DNA from 2 places in the Kroppenstedtia sanguinis genome. Region 2 is predicted to be linked to the other one. Evidence: a T-box and tRNA genes for the amino acid it is inferred to sense, from the RefSeq annotation. Region 2 holds a T-box; the other holds one or more tRNA genes.

Region 1 (9,798 bases), on a different contig from region 2:
TCCAACAAGTTTTTGGCTCCTTGTCCCCTGCGGAGATCCGCTCGGTGACTGAATTAGAAGGGGATCTTCCCTTGTCGGTGATGGCAGGGGAGGAGGGGCAGGAGGAAGGAAAGCCACCAGTGTTCTCGGCAGAAGAAGAAGGGGACGACCTATCCATGGTTAAGGCCCGCTTGCAAAACCTGTTGGACAGGGGAGCCTGGACGCAACGAGTAGAAGAACAGGTGCTGGAAATCCGCTTCCTTTATCAGTTGGATGATTGGGATTTGATCCGGGCATTGCAAAACCCTTATGTCACCCAACAGGGGAAGATTGATGTGGAACGTCTCCGTTCGTTTATTCGCAGTCAATACCGGATGCGTTTCGGCAGTTCACCGGTGGTGGTGGATCGGGAGAAGATCAAAAGGGGAGAAAACCGGAAGGAAGAGCCCTTGGCCCCAGACCCCCGAAAAAACACAGGGGAGCTATCTGAAGAAGAGCGCCATTTTCAATTGTTGGAGCGTCTTTCTCCGATTGAACTCTTATCTCGCTTTCAAAATGGCAAGCAAATCCCACGGGCGGACCTGGAATTGGTGGAGGATCTGTCTCGGAATTATGGTCTTCCTCCCGGAGTGATCAATGTACTTCTGGAATATGTACTCTACTCTCACGACTATAAATTGCCGCGACCGCTGGTGGAAAAAATCGCTGGCCATTGGGCTCGCAAACAAGTGCGTACCGTGGAAGAAGCGCGACAGATGGCGAGCCAAGACCTGAATTGGGACTGGAATAAGCAGCAAGGAACGGCATCCCGTAAAAGAACTTCCCGGTCCGGAAAACGACAAGCGCAAGAGAAAGAACAACCCCTTCCCCGAGCAGTTGCCCAGGCGATGGAACAGAAACTCAGCAGGGAAGAATACTTGCAGGAGTTGGAGACGGACCCGGAGGCAGTCGCCCAAATTCAAGCCAAACTGAGTCGCATGAATCAACGGATGAGCCAACGAATGAAGGAAAAGGAGGGTAAACCGGATGGAACGAATCGATAAGGTAGTAAATCCGCTCAAAGGCAGGATCGCCCAACGATTAAATCTGAATCCGGATCAAGAGCTGGATCGATTCCTTTCCCATCCCGCCATCCGTTCTTTTCAACAAAAACATCCCGAAGTTTCGAGGGAGCTGTATCGTCGTTCGCAGATTCATTTGCGACAGATGGTGATAGAACGGGAACAGTGTGATCGGTGTCCTGGGCTGGATCGGTGCCCCAACCTGATGAAGGGGCACCGCCCTGATTTACATCTTTATAGCGGGTACTTGGAACTGAGATTGGCCCCCTGTGAAAAGCAAATAGCCCAGGAGGAGGAGCGGAAACGGAAAGAACTGATCAAAAGCCACTACATCCCCAAGGATATCCTAAATGCAACCTTTGAATCGATTAATCCATCCCCCAAACGGATACAAGCCATTCAAGCGGCGATGGATTTTTGTGACCGATTTGCCTCATCAGGACATTCGGAAAAGGGACTTTATCTCTATGGTCCCTTCGGGGTGGGGAAGAGTCGGATCGCGGGGGCCATGGCGCAATACCTTGTCAGGTACAACATAGACTCTTTGATGGTATACGTCCCGGATTTTATTCGGGAAGTGAAGGATTCGATCCGTGATGGGACGGTGCAACAGAAGCTGGATGCACTAAAGAAAGCTACAGTTTTGATTCTGGATGATATCGGGGCGGAGAATATGACACCTTGGATCCGAGATGAGATTTTGGGAGCGATCCTGCAGTACCGGATGATGGAAAAGTTGCCGACAGTGATGACCTCCAATCTGGATTTAAACGAACTGGAAGAGCATTTGACCTATTCGGAGAAAGGGGGGGCCGAGCGGTTGAAGGCGAAACGGATCATGGAACGAATCCGGCACCTGGTGGATGTCTACTATGTGGGTGGTCCCAACCGCAGGGAGGAAAATCCCTCAAATTAATCCTTGCTTCCCGGTGTATATCATGGTATAATCTTTTTTGTCGCAAGTTAATTAGTAGTGGTTCGGTAGCTCAGTCGGTAGAGCAGAGGACTGAAAATCCTCGTGTCGGCGGTTCGATTCCGTCCCGAACCACCATCGTACGAGCGGATGTGGCTCAGTGGTAGAGCACCGCCTTGCCAAGGCGGGAGTCGCGGGTTCGAATCCCGTCGTCCGCTCCATTTTTATATGCCGGGGTGGCGGAATTGGTAGACGCACGGGACTTAAAATCCCGGGGTGGAGATCCACCGTGTCGGTTCGAGTCCGACCCTCGGTACCAAACTGATCTCGATTGATGCAAGAGACCGTAACAGGAGCGGTCTCTTTTTGTTTTCAGAAAAACCGTCGCCGGACTCGTCAGATACTTAATGTTCGTGTAAAATGGTTTTATACAGGTGAGAGGAAAATGCCGGAAACCGATCCCGAGGGCCGGTTTTTTTCTTAGCCTGGAGACCAAACATATGTTGGTAGTCATTCCGAAAGGAGGAAGTAAAGTGACGGGCAATACCCATCTGTCACTGGGATTGACAGCGGGAGCGGTGGCTGTAGGTGTCACGGGTACAGGAGGTCATGTCTTGGAAGCAGCGGGAATGGTGCTGATCGCCTCCCTAGGCTCCCTCGTGCCGGATATCGATGAGGATAACAGCATATTGAACAACCTGCTGTTCAAATCGATCCGTTACCGGTCGGCCGCCTTGGCGATTCTGGGCACTGTCTTGGCTCTATTTGCACTACTTCAGGGGATGGACTGGTGGATTTTCTTTGCAGGGGTCTATGTAGCCGGGGTGGCGTTTCTTCCCCACCGCAGTTTTACTCACTCATTAGTATCTATGGGCATTGTCACTTGGATCACTTATCTGGCTCATCCTCCCTATGCCGTGGCTATGGCTCTGGGATACTTTTCCCACCTCCTGGCAGATGCCGTCACGGTTGGAGGCGTTCCCTTCTTCTGGCCTTGGAAACAACGAATCGGTCTGAAAAATCTGGGAGTGCGGATTCGATCCGGGGATACGATTGACAAAGTGACAGGGAAAATCTCGATGTATGGAGGATGCGTTGCTCTGATCTGGTTGTTTTTTCAGGAGACTTCCTTTGATCCCTTTTTTAGCTCCTTCGATACGGTGAAGGGCTTATTCGGCTGGGGCGGATAAGAGATGATGAGAAAAAGAAACAGTCAGAAGTGGCTTCTCCTTGGGTTGTTGCTCCTGCTTCTGCTAGCGGTCGGGTGTCAGAAGGAGGAGTCGGAGGGAACCGGTGCAAGGGTGGAAGGATTAAAACCCCCGGCCCAAGCCTTGGAAGAAGGAGAAGTGGTTCGTGTCATCGACGGGGATACAGTCGTCGTCGAGACAGATGGAAAAAAGGAAAAGGTTCGGTTGATCGGTGTTAACACGCCGGAGACAAATCACCCAAAAATCGGTGTGGAATATTACGGGAAGGAAGCCTCCAAGTATACGAAGGATCGCTTACATGGAAAGGATGTCCGGCTGGAACTGGATCAGGAGAAACGGGATCGGTACGGCCGTTTGTTGGCGTATTTGTGGATGGAAGATGAACTGTTTAACGCCACGCTGGTCCAAGAAGGATATGCTCGGATTATGACTGTGCAGCCCAATGTGAAATATGAGAAAACCTTCCTTCGCTTGGAGCGAGAGGCGCGAAAGCAGGATGTGGGACTTTGGCAGAAGGAAGGTGCTAGGGTAGCGGAGAAGAACGGGCAGAGTGGAGATTGCGTGGGGAAAATCAAAGGAAATGTCAACCGGCAAGGGGATCAAATTTATCATACACGGATGAGCCCTCAATATGATGAAACGAAGCCGGAACGATGGTTTTGCACAGAGAAGGAAGCAGAGGATGCTGGTTTCCGCGCACCGGGCAACGCCTCCTGAGAAGTCCTTCTGAGGCGTATCTTGTAAGGCCATACTTCAGGCTGGATCTTGTTTTGACAAACCAGGCGGGACCGAATCATCAGGCGTACCATGGTTGGACGTATACCTTACAACCGCCTCCCATATACTAGATTTAAACGATGGACAAAGCGGGGGGCGGAGGAATGGTCGCTTATCAGATCTCGGTTCCGGGACCGCTGACATCACGGGAAGCCGGACAGATGCGCGAACTGTTGAAAAAACAGGCCGCCCGTTTGGAACGCTCCCATTCCGGTTTCAGCTGTCAATGGGAGGAAGTCGGCAAGGGGACTCGTACCGTTTTTTATATCCATAATTGGGAAGAGGATGATTCGGAGCAGACTTTGCGTCATTCTCTGGGCAGAGCGGTAGCGGATTATTATTTGACTGTAAATGAGCCAGATTTGATTCACTGGATCATCACCCAGGAATTTAAGTACCGAAACCCGGGGGAATCCAGGGAGATTGAACGTTATGCTTATCACCTGCTGGATGATTCCGAGTCGGAAGAGCCTTCTCACCAAAGAAGAAAATATCGGATGGCTCGCCAAATCGCCAGGTATTTCTTCAGCCATCAGGATTTAGCTGTCGATGGATATTTCCAATTTCGCATGAAACGGTACCGGGAGATTTTGCGAAAGTTGGTAGAGCATGCGATTGACGAGTATTTGCTTGATCAGGAGTATCGGGAGTTTATCGATCTGCTCCGCTATTTTGTCTCTATCCAGCAACCGAAAGTACAGCTGGTGCATGTCATCCATACCGACACCCGAAGATTTCGTCTTCTCGATGGGGAGGGCCGGCCTCTAGAGATGGACCAGATGGATCATACTGTGGAGGAGTTGATGGATCAGGTCTCCTCCCATGAAGATCTTATTGTCAGTACACTGTTGACAGTGGCTCCAGAACAAGTGATCCTACATACACGAAATCCGGAGGAGAATGTCATCCGCACCCTGAAACAGGTGTTTGAAGAGCGGATGGTGATCTGTAGCGGCTGTTCCGGTTGCCGGCAAGGGAAAGACGGTTTTGCTCCCGAAGGTTGACGCGAGTAGGCCTCGGCGGTATAATTACAGCAATTCACGGTCCGAGGTCGAATCGGATCTGGCGATGATGAGGATACCGTTTGCCGCTTATGGTTTTTCAGAGAACAGGGGCCACCGGCTGCAAGCTCCTGAACCCTCTGGGCGGAAGGACGACCCCCTCTGAGCTGCGCCGGGAACACCCTGGAAGGGTTAGTATCGGTTGCCGGTTCTGCACACCGTTATCGTGCCGCGAGGGCTGTGTCTCCCCCAAGAGACTACAGCTGAATCAGGGTGGAACCACGTGTGTCTATAAACACTCGTCCCTTTACAGGGATTGGGTGTTTTTTATTTTCCCGTGAGGAGTGAAGTGAAATGAGCAGGTCCATTCAACTGCCAGACGGATCGATCCGGCAATTTGATGAGGAGAGAGTGACGGTTCAGGAAGTAGCAGAATCGATCAGCCGCGGACTAGCCAAAAAAGCGATCGCCGGGCAGATCAACGGGAAGACGGTAGATCTGTCCCGGGAAGTACCCGACGGAGCCCAGGTACGCATCTTCACCCTGGAGGATGCGGAAGGGCTGGAGGTATACCGCCACAGCACGACCCACTTGATGGCTCAGGCGGTCAAGCGGCTGTTTTCTGGCGTGAAGCTGGGGATCGGTCCGGTGATCGAAGACGGATTTTACTATGATATGGATCTGCCCCAGTCGCTGACAGCAGAGGATCTGCCTAAAATTGAGGAGGAGATGCGGAGGATCGTCAAGGAAAATCTTCCGATTGTGCGGCGGGTCGTTACTCGGGAAGAAGCGCTTCGAATCTACGAGGAGGCTGGGGATGAACTGAAATTAGAGTTGATCCGTGAGCTTCCCGAGGACGAGGAGATCACCCTGTACGAACAAGGGGAGTTTTTCGACTTGTGCCGAGGTCCCCACGTTCCCTCCACGGGCAAATTGAAGAACTTCAAACTGTTGAGCGTGGCTGGGGCCTATTGGCGAGGAGACTCGGAGAGACCGATGCTGCAGCGGATCTACGGCACGATCTGGCCCAAGTCCTCCCAGCTGGAAGCCTATCTTAAACGGTTGGAAGAGGCTAAGGAGCGGGATCATCGTAAGTTGGGTAAGGAACTGAAGATCTTCGCTCTGTCCCAGGAAGTAGGCCAAGGACTCCCTCTCTGGCTTCCCAACGGGGCTACGATCCGCCGTGTAATTGAACGTTACATTACCGACAAGGAAGAGCGCTTGGGGTATCAGCATGTGTACACCCCTCACTTGGCTAGTGTGGAGCTGTATAAGATCTCTGGTCACTGGGATCATTATCACGAGGACATGTATCCTCCGATGAAAATGGACAATGAAGAGTTAGTTCTGCGACCGATGAACTGTCCTCACCATATGATGATTTACAAAAACGATCTGAAGAGTTATCGCAATCTGCCTGTCCGGATCGCTGAGCTAGGGATGATGCACCGTCACGAAATGTCCGGGGCCCTGTCCGGACTGCAGCGGGTCCGAGCGATGACCTTGAACGATGCTCATATTTTCTGCCGCCCCGATCAGATCAAATCGGAGTTTATCCGGGTGGTACAGCTGATCGAAGAGGTTTACCGCGATTTTGGGATTCAAGATTTCTGGTATCGCTTGTCTTACCGAGATCCCGAAGATAAGAAAAAATATGTGCAAAACGATGAGATGTGGGAAACCAGCCAGCGGATGCTTCGGGAAGCGATGGATGAAATGGGCGTCAACTATGTCGAAGAGGAAGGAGAAGCCGCTTTCTACGGACCTAAACTAGATGTGCAGGTGCAGACTGCTCTCGGAAAAGATGAAACCTTGTCCACAGTTCAGATGGATTTCCACCTGCCTAATCAATTTGGCCTGGAATACATCGGCGAAGATGGCCAAGCCCATCGCCCAGTGGTGATTCACCGGGGGATCGTCGGTACGATGGAGCGCTTTGTCGCTTTTCTTTTGGAGTATTACAAGGGTGCGTTTCCCCTCTGGCTCGCTCCGATCCAGGCTCGGGTGATGACTATCACCGATACCTTCCAAGACTATGCCGCCGGGGTGGTGGAGCGCTTGCAAGGGGCTGGGATTCGGGTGGAACTGGACTCCCGCAGTGAAAAGATCGGGTACAAGATCCGAGAGGCCCAGTTGCAAAAGATCCCCTACACCCTAGTCGTCGGAGAAAAGGAAGAGCAACAGGGAACTGTGGCTGTACGCCGTTACGGTCAAAAAGACCAAGGCGCCCAGAGTGTAGAGACCTTGATCCGGGAGCTACAACAAGAGATTGAAGCGAAGGTGTGATATCGCAGAGGTCTATAGCCCACCCCTTGACGGGGATCGATGGACGTGGTAAGATTCATTTGATATTCAAGCAGAAGCGCCCGCTTCTCACCTGATTGACGCCCAGGCAGTTGACAGGTCTTCAGTTCTGTAGAACGGGATGACAGGTGTGGGCGCTTTGCTCGCACCTTTTTGGTGTTTCCACATTTACACAAATCTCCTTCGGAGGTGGCAGGTTATTAGCAAAGAACAGCAGCTGGTGAACGAGGCCATTCGTGCCCGTGAGGTGCGTCTGATCGATTCCGATGGCAACCAACTGGGTATTCAACCGCTCCGGGAAGCTCTCCGTCTGGCCCAGGAGGCGAATCTGGACCTAGTCAATGTCGCGCCCAAGGCGAAACCACCGGTTTGCCGGATCATGGATTACGGAAAATACCGCTATGAACAAAGCAAGCGGGAAAAAGAGGCCCGGAAGAATCAGAAGACTATCCAGATCAAAGAGATTCGCTTCAGTCCTTCGATTGAAGAGCATGACGTCAACACCAAGCTTCGCAACGTCAAGAAGTTTTTAAGCCATGGGGACAAGGTGAAACTCACCATTCGTTTCCGAGGTCGGGAGATCACCCACCAGGATATCGGACGCAGGATTCTCAACCGCATGGCGGAGGAAGTGAAAGAGATCGGGGATGTGGAGCGCCATCCCAAGATGGAAGGCCGCCATATGATTATGATCCTGTCTCCCAAGAAGGATAATGCTTGATCAGTCAGGAGGAACCCATCGATGCCGAAAATGAAGACCCGCCGCGCAGCGGCCAAACGTTTCAACAAAACCGGTACCGGAAAAGTGAAACGGAATCACGCTTACATGAGCCACATGTTGGAACATAAGCCTCAGGGTGCAAAGCGCAAGTTGCGCAAAAGCACCACGATGAGCAAATCCGATGTAAAGCGCATCAAGCAGTTGATCGCTTACAAGTGACACATCATCTGATCTTATAAACGCGCTGAATTTGGAGGGAACTAACCATGGCACGTGTCAAAGGCGGGACGGTGACTCGCCGTCGTCGCAAAAAAGTCCTGAAACTAGCCCGGGGATACTACGGTTCGAAGCATACCCTGTTTAAAACAGCAAAACAGCAAGTCATGAAGTCGCTGAGTTATTCCTACCGCGACCGGCGTCAAAGAAAACGTGATTTCCGTCGGCTCTGGATCACCCGGATCAACGCGGCTGCCCGTATGAACGGCCTCTCTTACAACAAACTGATGTACGGCTTGAAACAGGCAGGCGTGGATATTAACCGCAAAATGTTGGCTGATCTGGCTGTCAACGACCAAAAAGCTTTCACTGAGCTGGCCGACCTGGCTAAAGGCAAAGTGAACGCCTGATTTTCACCCCCCGCTTCCATTTTGGATACGGGGGTTTTTCACTTGGGTTCAAATTCAACTTCCGACCTCGTCCGCCTCTACAACCTGTACCCTCAATCCAAATCCGAACCATTCTTTTTTTTGTCGGAGGCCTTGGGAACATGCTGAAATACTTCCCCGCTTTCGAAGAACTCCGTCAAACGGTTCAACCAATCATAATAATCCAGCCACTCCTTGGTTTCCTTTAACAATTCATTGATCTTTTGTTCCGTTTCTTCATCCAGCTCTCCGGAATCCTGCATTTCAGCCAATTTGCGGGATAAAATAAGTCCGAACTTTCTATTCTTATTAATCAGCTTCATCCATTGGGAAGTGAATAGAGAAATAAATGTCTGATAGTAATCCGACTCCACATTGTACAAATCTTTTCTGACCCCTTTTTTAAATACCTTTTCTGCGAGATTGAGGTCAGTCAGTTCCCGGATGACTTGGCTCATGCGAGCTTTGCTCATACCGATTTCTACAGATAATTCATCGAGTGTCATAGGTTGTCGGTTGATATAGATCGTTCCGAGTACCCGCCCCAATGTGGATGAAACTCCAAAGGTGTTCATATTGTCAGCAATTCTCTCCACAAACTGCTCTTCCACATGTTGAATCTCGTCAGGCCTTCCCACAAGCACCCTCCTTTACCTCCTTGCTTTGAGCTTCGAGACCAATGTAGCATATTTGTAATTGAATCCTGAAGTGAGATTTTTGGAGTATCTCCATGGAAAGCGGAGAAACTGTAACTGTAATCCATATAAACAATGTTAAATAAATATTTTATAAACGAAACACATTATATGTCCAGTATCTAAGTTTTATACATCAAACTACTTACTTTATACTGAATTATAATGAAGGTTGGTGGGGAGACAGTCACACGCACGGGTCCATCAAGATATGAAACGACCCGACAACCTCATTGGCAAATGGGATAAGTGAACATGGAATCGAAACCCCAGAGGGGAGGATCTTCGGATTTTGGAAATGAGTGTATGAAGAACATTGAGTGGAAAGGATTGAAATAACGGCTTCATCTGTCGGTAATCCGATGTGGAGGTGGCTTTATTTGCTTAAGTTTGACCATGTGACTAAAGTGTATTCCGGTGGGAAGAAAGCGGTTGAAGATTTAAATCTGGAGGTTGAACAAGGGGAGTTTATTGTTTTTATCGGGCCGAGTGGTT
Region 2 (9,798 bases):
GATATTTCGGACCTTATTATTGATCCGCTTTCCGGATACTCTTCCGCAAACCCCCCCGTGACAGATGTCACTTAAACCGGCTCGCTTTCATAGTCTGACAAGGAGTAAGGATGCTCCCGGGAGGTGATGCGGTTGGGGTGGCTTCGACCGTGGTTTGAGTCCATGTTGTACGAGGAGATGGGAGAGATGTGGCTGGAGATGGAAAGGCTCTCCCATGAGTTGGATCCAAACCGGACTTCGGTTCGATGTGAGCAGACACCGACCGAAGTGGTGGTCCAGGTGGATATCCCTTCCCTGAATCCCCGTCACGAAATGGATGTCCGGGTGGAGGACAACGTTCTGTTTATTTCAGGATCCACAGGCAGGGATGAAGTGAGGGAACGGAGGCAATTCCAGTTCACTCTCCATGTGTACCTGCCGATACCGGTGGAACCCTCCGGTATGATCACCGAGATGGATCCAGAGGCAAAACGCCTGACAGTCCGTCTGCCTAAAGGAAGGATGGAAAATAAATAAAGGGTCTCGCGGGCTGACGCTTGGGTCCGCGGGACTGTTTTTTCCGGGGGCCGACAAGATGAAACCAAGGGATTATGTTAAAATAAACAGGGTCTTCATCTAGAAAGAGGTGCTACTACATACTATGTCAGACGTAAAACGCGGAGATTTTAAACAATTGCTCAAGGAGCTGACAGAAGTACCCGGTCCCCCAGGACATGAGGGGCCTGTCCGGAAACGGATGGCTCGATGGGCGGCTCCCGTTGCCGATGAGGTCACTTCAGATCATCTGGGGGCGCTGATCGCACGACAAGGGACGACAGGGCCCCGGATCATGGTGGCGGGCCACCTGGATGAGATCGGTTTCATGGTGACCCGAATCACCGAAGAAGGATTTTTGCGTTTTCAGCCACTGGGTGGATGGTGGAGTCAAGTCGTGTCTGCCCAACGGGTGGAAGTGATCACGGATCAGGGAAACGTGTTGGGGGTGATCGGTTCCAAACCCCCCCATCTTCTTCCCATGGATCAGCGGAAAAAAGCGGTTTCTCTGGAGGAACTCTTCATCGATGTGGGGGTATCTGACAAAGAAGAAGCCGAAGCGCTTGGGATTCATCCCGGTGATGTGGTGGTTCCCTGGTCTCCCTTTACAGTGATGGCCAACTCCAAACATTGGTTGGCTAAAGCGATGGACAATCGGATGGGGTGCGCTGTCGCTGTGGAAGTGTTGAGACGGCTGAGTCAGACCGATCATTCCAACACGGTTTACGGTGTAGGGACCGTGATGGAGGAAGTGGGACGCCGGGGAGCCCATACTGCCACCGCTGCTGTCCGACCTGATATCGGGATCGCGGTGGATGTGGGGATTGCTGGGGATACGCCGGGGATTCACAAGGATCAAGTCCCTTGCCGATTAGGTAGCGGTCCCCAACTGGTACTGTATGATGCAGGACATCTGCCCCATCGGGGCCTGGTCCGACTGGTGCAGGATGTGGCAAAAGAAGAAGAGATTCCTCTGCAATATGAATGGATTGCCCGGGGAGCCACAGATGCGAGCCATATTCATCTGTTTGATCAAGGGGTTCCCAGCCTTAGTCTGGGAGTGCCTGCTCGCTATATCCACAGCCACACTTCCATTATCCATGAGGAGGATGTGGAACATTTGGTTCAGTTGTTGGTGGCAGTGATTCGCCGGCTGGATCAGAAGACAGTGGATCAGCTCTGTCAGGGGTTGTGAATAACGAATACAAATAGACCAAGGCTGATGACCGGATCCGTCATCAGCCTTTTTTTGTACGGAAAGAAATCGGGTATAAGAGAGAAAACTTGAACCGGATGGTTTAAGACGGTGCGACGGGGGGTTGCGCCTCTTTCCTGGGCATATGCTCGTGCAATGTTTCAATCATATGTTCCTGATCCTGGGGCGTGCTGTTCTTCCAGATCACTTCAAAGAGGACGCCCAATCCGGGAAGCAGTTTTTCCTCACCCTGAATCGAATCTTCCACCATCGATTTCAGCTGTTGGGGATCCATCTCCTTGATGTTGTAATAGATAGCCCCACGAATGGGAAAGCTCACTTCGCGCTCCCTCCTTTCATGTGTAGTTTGACCCGGAAGAGACAGCTTATCCGTCTGGTGGGAAACATTGTGATATAATACACACCATGTATGGGCACCGAAAAAGGGAGGATCTCGATGAAGAAAGAGTTTGCAGTCATCGGCTTGGGCCGTTTTGGCGGAAGTGTGGCTAAAACCCTGCACGAGATGGGGTATGATGTGCTGGCCATCGATCGCGACCCGCAGCGGGTTCAGGATTTTGCTCAGATTGTCACCCATGCTGTGGAGGCGGACTCCACCGATGAAAATGCTCTTAAGGCACTGGGGATTCGAAACTTTGATGTGGTGGTTATCTCCATCGGCGAAGATATTCAGTCCAGTATTATGACCACACTGATTCTGCGGGAGATGGGGGTAGAAAAGGTGGTGGTCAAGGCGAGGAACGACCTTCATGGCAAAGTGTTGTATAAGATCGGAGCCTACAAGGTGGTTTATCCCGAACGGGATATGGGAGTGCGGGTCGTACATAATCTGATCTCTCCCAATATCTTGGATTATATCGAGTTGGCGGATGAATACAGTATCATTGAAGTGCATGCGGGGGAATTCTTTGCTGGAAAAACTCTGGAGGAGTTAGATATCCGCGCCATGTTCGGTTGTAACGTAATGGCTATCAAGAGTAAAAATAAAATCAACATCGCCCCCTTGGCTGGGGACCGGATCCGCCGGGGTGATGTCTTGGTCGTGATCGGTCATAACGATGACTTAAAAAAACTGGAGGAACGTGCATAAACCATGGAGATCCATCAAATCACCTCTGCCCGCAACGAGAAAGTGAAGCGTTGGCGGAAACTGAGTACCCGGAAGGGACGGGAGGAATTCGGTAGCATCCTGATTGAAGGAGAAAAATTGCTGAAGGAAGCCACTGTGGCAGGATGGAAAGTGCGTTCAGTGATTGTGTCTGATGAGGGGATCGAGCGGTTGGAGAGTCTCTCCTATCTGGATGAAGTTTCGGTTTATGCCTTGTATCCTTCTACCTTCTCGCAATTAGTGGATACCCAGACTCCTCAGGGAGTCGCCGCTGAGGTGGTGGTCCCGGAAAATAAGGATGGTTATCGGATCCGTGGTGAAGAGCCAGTACTGTTGCTGGATGCCATCCGGGACCCGGGCAATCTGGGGACGATCCTGCGGACGGCTGAAGCGGCAGGAGTTCGGGATGTCTGGTTGGGAGCGGGGACGGTAGATCCTTTCAACCCCAAGGTGGTCCGTTCTGCAATGGGCTCCTTGTTTCGCTCCCGTATCCGACGTGTGGATCTGAGAGAGGCCATTCCTGAGTTGAAAAAACAGGGATATTGGGTGGCGGGGACGAGCCCCCGAGGAGAGAAGGCTCATTTTGATTGCCATTATCCGAAACAGACGGCGATTTTGCTTGGAAATGAAGGCAAGGGCGTTTCCGCGGAAATCGATTCCCTGGTGGATGACCGGGTGAAAATTCCCATGCCCGGACAAGTGGAATCCCTCAATGTGTCGGTGACGGCAGGGATTCTTCTATTTGAACTCCTCCGCCAACAGTGGATGGAAACCGGCTGATTTTCAATCCAACTTTACTCAGAGACATGTTTTCGTGTGTGTCATTGCATCGCGTCAAGTTTTTGGCTATACTGGAGAACAAAATCGATTGCCATCATCGGCTGTGACGGAGAAGAGTACCGATGTACGACCTGACCAGGGAGGGGTTGCCATGACTGGAAGCACCCCCAGGAACACGGCATGGGGAAGTTCACTCCTGAGCCGTCCCCCTGAACCTCCTGTGGGAGCAGTAAGGGGTACCGGATCTAACCGTTATCTTTTTTGAGTGGAGCAGTTTCCGCCGTCTTGTGGGGACTGTTCAACCAAGGGTGGTACCACGAATCTCTCGTCCCTCGGACGCGGGATTTTTTTATTTTATGGGAATTCAGGAGGGAATCCATGTGCGTGAACAGCTGAAATCCATGAAAGAGGAGGCGGAAGCGGCGATCCGCTCCGCATCCGACTTGGATGTTTTGAAAGAGATTCGCGTGAAGTATCTGGGGAAAAAGGGGGAGATCACCTCTGTCCTGCGGGGAATGAAAGATCTTTCGCCTGCCGAGCGGCCAGTGATCGGCAGTTTGGCTAACGAGATTCGCGCTTCTTTGGAAGAGTGGATCCGGGACAAAGAGCAGAAGCTGGATCAAGAGAGGCTAAAACACCGGCTGGCCTCGGAGACGATCGATGTGACTCTGCCGGGAAAGGCGAAGCCCTTGGGGGGTGTGCATCCGCTGAACGCGGTGATTGAGCGCATCGAAGATATTTTTGTCGGAATGGGTTTTGAAGTTGCAGAAGGGCCGGAAGTGGAGACGGATTATTATAATTTTGAGGCTCTCAACCTCCATAAGGACCATCCGGCCCGGGATATGCAGGATTCTTTCTACATCACACCTGAGATTCTGTTGCGGACCCAGACCTCCCCAGTTCAGGTGCGCTCCATGGAGTCCAAGGAGGGAAAAGTCCCGGTCAAAATCATCTGTCCTGGGAAAGTATATCGACGGGACGATGATGATGCCACCCATTCCCATCAGTTCACTCAGGTGGAAGGACTGGTGGTAGACCGCGGGATCGCTATGAGTGAGCTGCATGGCACTTTGCTCTCCTTTGCCGAGCAGATGTTTGGGAGGAAATTGGAAAGCCGGCTGCGCCCCAGCTATTTTCCTTTTACCGAACCTAGTGTCGAAATGGACATCTCCTGTGTACAGTGTGGCGGCGATGGCTGTCGAATGTGCAAACAGACCGGATGGATCGAAATTCTGGGTGCTGGGATGGTTCATCCTCGGGTGTTGGAGCGTGGGGGTTACGATTCGGAGCGTTACACTGGGTTTGCCTTCGGGATGGGACCGGAACGGATTGCCCTTCTGAAATATGGGATCGACGATATTCGTCATTTCTATACCAATGATCTTCGGTTTCTACGTCAATTTCAAAATGTATAACAGGAAAGGAGAGAGAGAGCCGATGCGTGTTTCCTATCAGTGGTTGAATGAATACGTGAATCTGGAGGGAGTCTCACCGGAGGAGTTGGCTGAACAGTTAACTCGTGGCGGGATTGAAGTAGATGGGGTGGAACTTCGGGATCACGGCGTAACTAAGGTGGTGGTCGGTCACGTACAAAGTGCTGACCCCCATCCGAATGCGGACCGGTTGCGTGTTTGCACGGTCGATGTTGGTGAAGAGGAGCTTTTGAATATTGTTTGCGGTGCCCCCAATGTGGCGACCGGGCAAAAAGTGCCGGTCGCTCTGCCTGGAGCCAGACTCCCAGGGGGAATCAAGATTAAAAGATCTAAGCTGCGGGGGGTACCCTCTCAAGGGATGATCTGTTCCGCTCAGGAGTTAGGTCTGCCGGAGAAACTTCTGCCTAAGGAGCAACAGGATGGAATTTTGGTTCTCTCCCCAGGGGTAAAGGTCGGGGAAGATGCGAAAAAACTCCTCGGTTTGGATGATGTGGTGCTGGAGTTGGACCTGACGCCCAATCGCTCGGATTGTCTCAGCATGTGGGGAATCGCTTATGAAGTGGGGGCTTTGTTAGACCGGGAAGTGCGTCTTCCCCAAACAGCTGAAGGCCGTTTGGAAGGGAAGGGGAAATCAGTCGCCATCGTATTGGATGCAGAGGAGGAATGTCCCTTATACGCCGCCCAAGTGGTGGAAGGAATCCGGCTGGGTCCTTCTCCCCAGTGGATGCAGAACCGGCTGTTGGCAGCGGGTGTGCGCCCCATCAACAACGTGGTGGATATTACCAATTGCGTGATGTTGGAATACGGTCAACCCTTGCATGCCTTTGACTACCACCAGGTAGATCATGGGGAGATCGTGGTTCGCCAGGGGACTGCCGGGGAAACAGTGACCACTTTGGACGGGGTGACCCGAGCTTGTGATCATGGGACCTTGCTCATCACCGACGGGACCAAACCGATCGGCATTGCCGGTGTGATGGGGGGGGCAAACTCTGAAGTGACGGAAAAGACAACCACGATTCTGATTGAATCCGCTTATTTCGCTCCGGAAACGGTACGTCGGACCACCCGCAGATTGGGACTCCGCTCCGAAGCGAGCACACGTTTTGAAAAGGGAGTCGATCCGGAACGGATTTTGCCTGCCTTGCAACGAGCGGTGGAGTTGATGGGAGAACTTGCCTCAGGGAAAGTGGCCTCTGCCATCACGGCGGAACAGATCGGGGAAATTGACGATGTGACCGTCGAATTACGCCACAGCCGCTTGACAGGAGTTTTGGGAGTGCAGATAGATGAACAGGCGGTCATGGACAGTTTCCGTCGCCTTCGTTTCCCTGCGGAAGTAAAAGAGGGAGTCTATCGGGTTCAGGTTCCATCCCGACGTCCGGATATCTCGATCGAAGTGGATCTGATCGAAGAAGTGGCCCGCCTGTACGGATATGACCGGATTCCCACCACACTCCCCTGGGGCCAGCAGTCTCCGGGATCCCTGACCCCGGAGCAGCGGTTACACCGGACGATTCGCCATACGTTGCGGGATATCGGCTTTTATGAGGTGGTCAATTACAGCTTGACATCACCGGATGCCCTTCGTTCATTGGAGCAGGTGATCCACCCAAAGGCCCGGCCGATTCGGATCAGCATGCCGATCAGTGATGAACGGAAACTGCTTCGGACCTCCCTGGTGCCGCAACTGTTGGAGACAGCGGAATACAATATTCATCGCCGGGAAGAAGGGGTATCCTTTTTCGAAATGGGGCGGGTGTATCTAACGGAAGAAAAAAAATTGACTCAGCAGCCTGAGGAGCCCTGGATGTTGGCTGGATTGACCACAGGGGCAATCGATTCCAAACATTGGCAGGGGGGAGCGGAAATTCCGGATTTCTTCTCCCTTAAGGGATCTTTGGAAAGATTGTTCCAACGACTGGGCTTAGTAGGAGTCCGTTATGAGGCCATCCAACCACAAGGGTATCACCCAGGGCGCACTGCCCGACTGATCCTGGAGGATCAGGTGATTGGACTGATCGGCCAAATCCATCCGCAAACAGCCCAGGCCTATGATCTGGAGGATGTGTTTGTCTTTGAACTGGACTTGGTTCCGGTGATGGAAGCAGTTCTTGGAGGGACCTTGGAGTATCATCCCCTGCCCAAATATCCGTCCACGACTCGGGATCTGGCGTTGGTGGTGGATACGGACGTGCCAGTGGATCGCCTGCAAGACTTGATTTACGCCACAGGTGGGGAATGGCTGCGGTCGGTGATGCTGTTTGATGTGTTTACGGGTGGGAGAATCGGGAATGGAAAGAAGAGTGTCGCTTATTCCCTCACTTATCAAGCGAAAGATCGGACCTTGACCGATGAGGAAGTGAATGAGGTACACCAAACGGTGGTCTCGAAATTGGAGCAGGAACTGGGTGCCGTCTTGCGCCAATAACAGGATGGGGCAGGATTCAGGAATTTACAAGATGAAATAAAATGGGGAAGCGATGGGAGGCTGAATGGGGAGGGAGTAAGTGATGAGCAAGCAGAGATACAGTGTCGAGATCTTCGGTCAGATGTACCATATCGTGGGTAAGGCGAGCTCCGGATACGTTCGGGAAGTAGCCCGCCATGTGGATGAGAAGATGAGAGATATCGCCGACAGCAATCCCCGTCTGGATACCACCCGACTGGCGGTGCTGTCTGCCGTGAATATCACTGACACCTATATGAAATTAAAACAGGAACATGAAGAGATCTTACATTTGATCGAGGATGATCAACCGTAAGTGTGATTGTGAGCCAAGCGCTTCCCCCTATTGGAGGGTAATTTTGGATGAATCTGTTGGATGGACTGATCCTCCTGTTGTTGATCGGAGGACTTTTTTCCGGTTATAAGAAGGGGTTGATCAAAGAGACCGTTTCTCTGCTCGGAATGCTGATTGCCGTAGTTGTCGCTTGGAAATTTAGCCCGGACTTGGGACCTGTTCTCATGGACATCATCCCCTTGCCGGACTCGATGAGCGACAGCGGTCTGCCCCTGTTTTTTTTGGAAAAACCGATTTACACAGCTTTAGCCTTTGTGTTGTTGTTTCTGGTTACCCGACTGCTACTCTCCATTGTGTCCAACATCTTGACTGCGTTGGCGGGTTTACCTGTGCTGGCGCAGATCAATGGATTAGGTGGCGCCCTGGTGGGATTTCTTAAAGCTCTGTTGCTTATTTTTGTGGTGGTTCATCTGCTGCAAATTCTTCCTTGGGACACGGGGCAAGAAGCGGTTACCGGATCTTCGATCAGTCAGGGGATCTTGCAATTGACTTCTGATTTCTCTGGGGAATCTGTCCGTGCGACTCAGTCATAAATAAAGTCATGGGATGATCGGGATCCGCCCCCCTGGATGGGGGCTTTTTTTTCACTGCCTCATCATCTTCGGGAAGTATAGGGAGGGCAAATGTCGAGATACTAACAGCAGAAACAACCTAAGAGAGGTTGACTAGCTATGAAAAAAACACTGCTGTTACTATGTGCCTGTATGCTCATCGTGACCAGCTTGGCCTCCACTGCCACTCAGGCGGAAGCAGCCTTTGGTAAGCATGAGTTGAAGATGGGGGCGGCAGGTGATGATGTGTATGAGTTACAGGGTCGGTTGAAGTATCTCGGCTTTTATACTGGGAAGATCGATGGACGCCTAGGTTGGCGAACCCATCGTGCCGTCCGTCTGTTTCAGTACCAATTTGGACTGGAAGTGGATGGCCGGGTTGGTTCCCAAAGCAAACGGAAACTGGTGGAGGCGTCAAAGGAGTGGGCACCTGGAGTTTCCAATCGGATCTTCAAGAAAGGGGACCGGGGAGGCTATGTGTGGGAACTGCAACGGAGACTTCAGTTTATCGGGTATTATTCAGGAAAGGTTGACGGGAAGTTCGGCAAACAAACGGACCGGGCGGTGCGGGACTTCCAGTATCGATTTGGCTTGAGAGTGGATGGCCGGGTAGGTACAAAAACGAAATTAAAACTATGGAAGGCCACCCGCCGCTGGAGTCCCCAAGCAGGTAAAGCTCCCACCAAGAAGGCCCCGGTCACAGGGTTGACCCAGATGAAACCCATGGATCGGGTGCCGAAAACTACGTCAGGACTGTCGAAACACGATATCAACATGATCGCAAAAGCGGTTCACGCAGAAGCCAGAGGGGAAAACTATACCGGCAAAGTGGCGGTGGCGTCAGTCATACTGAATCGCTTGGAAAGCGAACAATTCCCGGATTCCCCTTCGTCTATTGTATATCAACCCCTCGCCTTTGAAGCGGTGGTGGATGGTCAGATCAATATGGAGGCGAATCTGAAGGCGAGAAAAGCGGTATATGACGCGATCAACGGTTGGGATCCCAGTGGAGGCGCCCTCTACTATTTCAACCCCGCCAAAGCCACCTCCCGATGGATATGGGGAAGACCCCAGATCAAACGGATCGGCGAGCATATCTTTACCAGATGAAATATCTCTTCGGCATCCCCTCTCTGGGAGATGCCGACTTTTTTTACCGGTGTGGAAAGCCTTTCATGCTATAATATTGAATGATTGTTGTCGGAACAGGAGGGTGCAAAATGGACCCGCAAAAAATGCTTCATGCTTTGGAATATGATCGGATCATCGATCAGTTGATTCAACAAGCCACATCGGAAACAGGGAAAAAAGCTGCTGCCGGTTTGCAACCGTCTCTTCAGGGAGATGAAGTACAACGGAGGCTCCAATCGAC

Evidence for each region. The T-box of region 2 lies ahead of pheS (phenylalanine--tRNA ligase subunit alpha). A T-box ahead of a tRNA ligase gene usually reads a tRNA of that ligase, here a tRNA-Phe.
Region 1: it encodes a tRNA-Phe, which carries the amino acid that the T-box ahead of pheS (phenylalanine--tRNA ligase subunit alpha) is inferred to sense. The anticodon was not compared.

What each region holds. Positions count from the first base shown of each region.
Region 1 is NZ_JBNPXF010000011.1:58,990-68,787, forward strand. Features, by position in the region: gene JOD24_RS08555 (replication initiation and membrane attachment family protein) at 1-1,022, shown strand, start outside; gene dnaI (primosomal protein DnaI) at 1,006-1,956, shown strand; tRNA gene JOD24_RS08565 (tRNA-Phe) at 2,016-2,091, shown strand; tRNA gene JOD24_RS08570 (tRNA-Gly) at 2,100-2,174, shown strand; tRNA gene JOD24_RS08575 (tRNA-Leu) at 2,184-2,272, shown strand; gene JOD24_RS08580 (metal-dependent hydrolase) at 2,454-3,143, shown strand; gene JOD24_RS08585 (thermonuclease family protein) at 3,147-3,878, shown strand; gene ytxC (sporulation protein YtxC) at 4,043-4,942, shown strand; gene thrS (threonine--tRNA ligase) at 5,294-7,225, shown strand; ribosomal protein L20 leader region at 7,288-7,404, shown strand; gene infC (translation initiation factor IF-3) at 7,461-7,964, shown strand; gene rpmI (50S ribosomal protein L35) at 7,986-8,183, shown strand; gene rplT (50S ribosomal protein L20) at 8,231-8,590, shown strand; gene JOD24_RS08615 (GbsR/MarR family transcriptional regulator) at 8,683-9,252, opposite strand; gene JOD24_RS08620 (betaine/proline/choline family ABC transporter ATP-binding protein) at 9,684-9,798, shown strand, end outside.
Region 2 is NZ_JBNPXF010000026.1:38,418-48,215, reverse strand. Features, by position in the region: gene JOD24_RS13925 (hypothetical protein) at 1-23, shown strand, start outside; gene JOD24_RS13920 (Hsp20/alpha crystallin family protein) at 133-516, shown strand; gene JOD24_RS13915 (M42 family metallopeptidase) at 641-1,729, shown strand; gene sspI (small acid-soluble spore protein SspI) at 1,833-2,069, opposite strand; gene JOD24_RS13905 (potassium channel family protein) at 2,160-2,840, shown strand; gene JOD24_RS13900 (TrmH family RNA methyltransferase) at 2,844-3,638, shown strand; T-box leader at 3,733-3,974, shown strand; gene pheS (phenylalanine--tRNA ligase subunit alpha) at 4,019-5,053, shown strand; gene pheT (phenylalanine--tRNA ligase subunit beta) at 5,076-7,502, shown strand; gene zapA (cell division protein ZapA) at 7,585-7,836, shown strand; gene JOD24_RS13880 (CvpA family protein) at 7,884-8,408, shown strand; gene sleB (spore cortex-lytic enzyme) at 8,547-9,536, shown strand; gene JOD24_RS13870 (endonuclease MutS2) at 9,647-9,798, shown strand, end outside.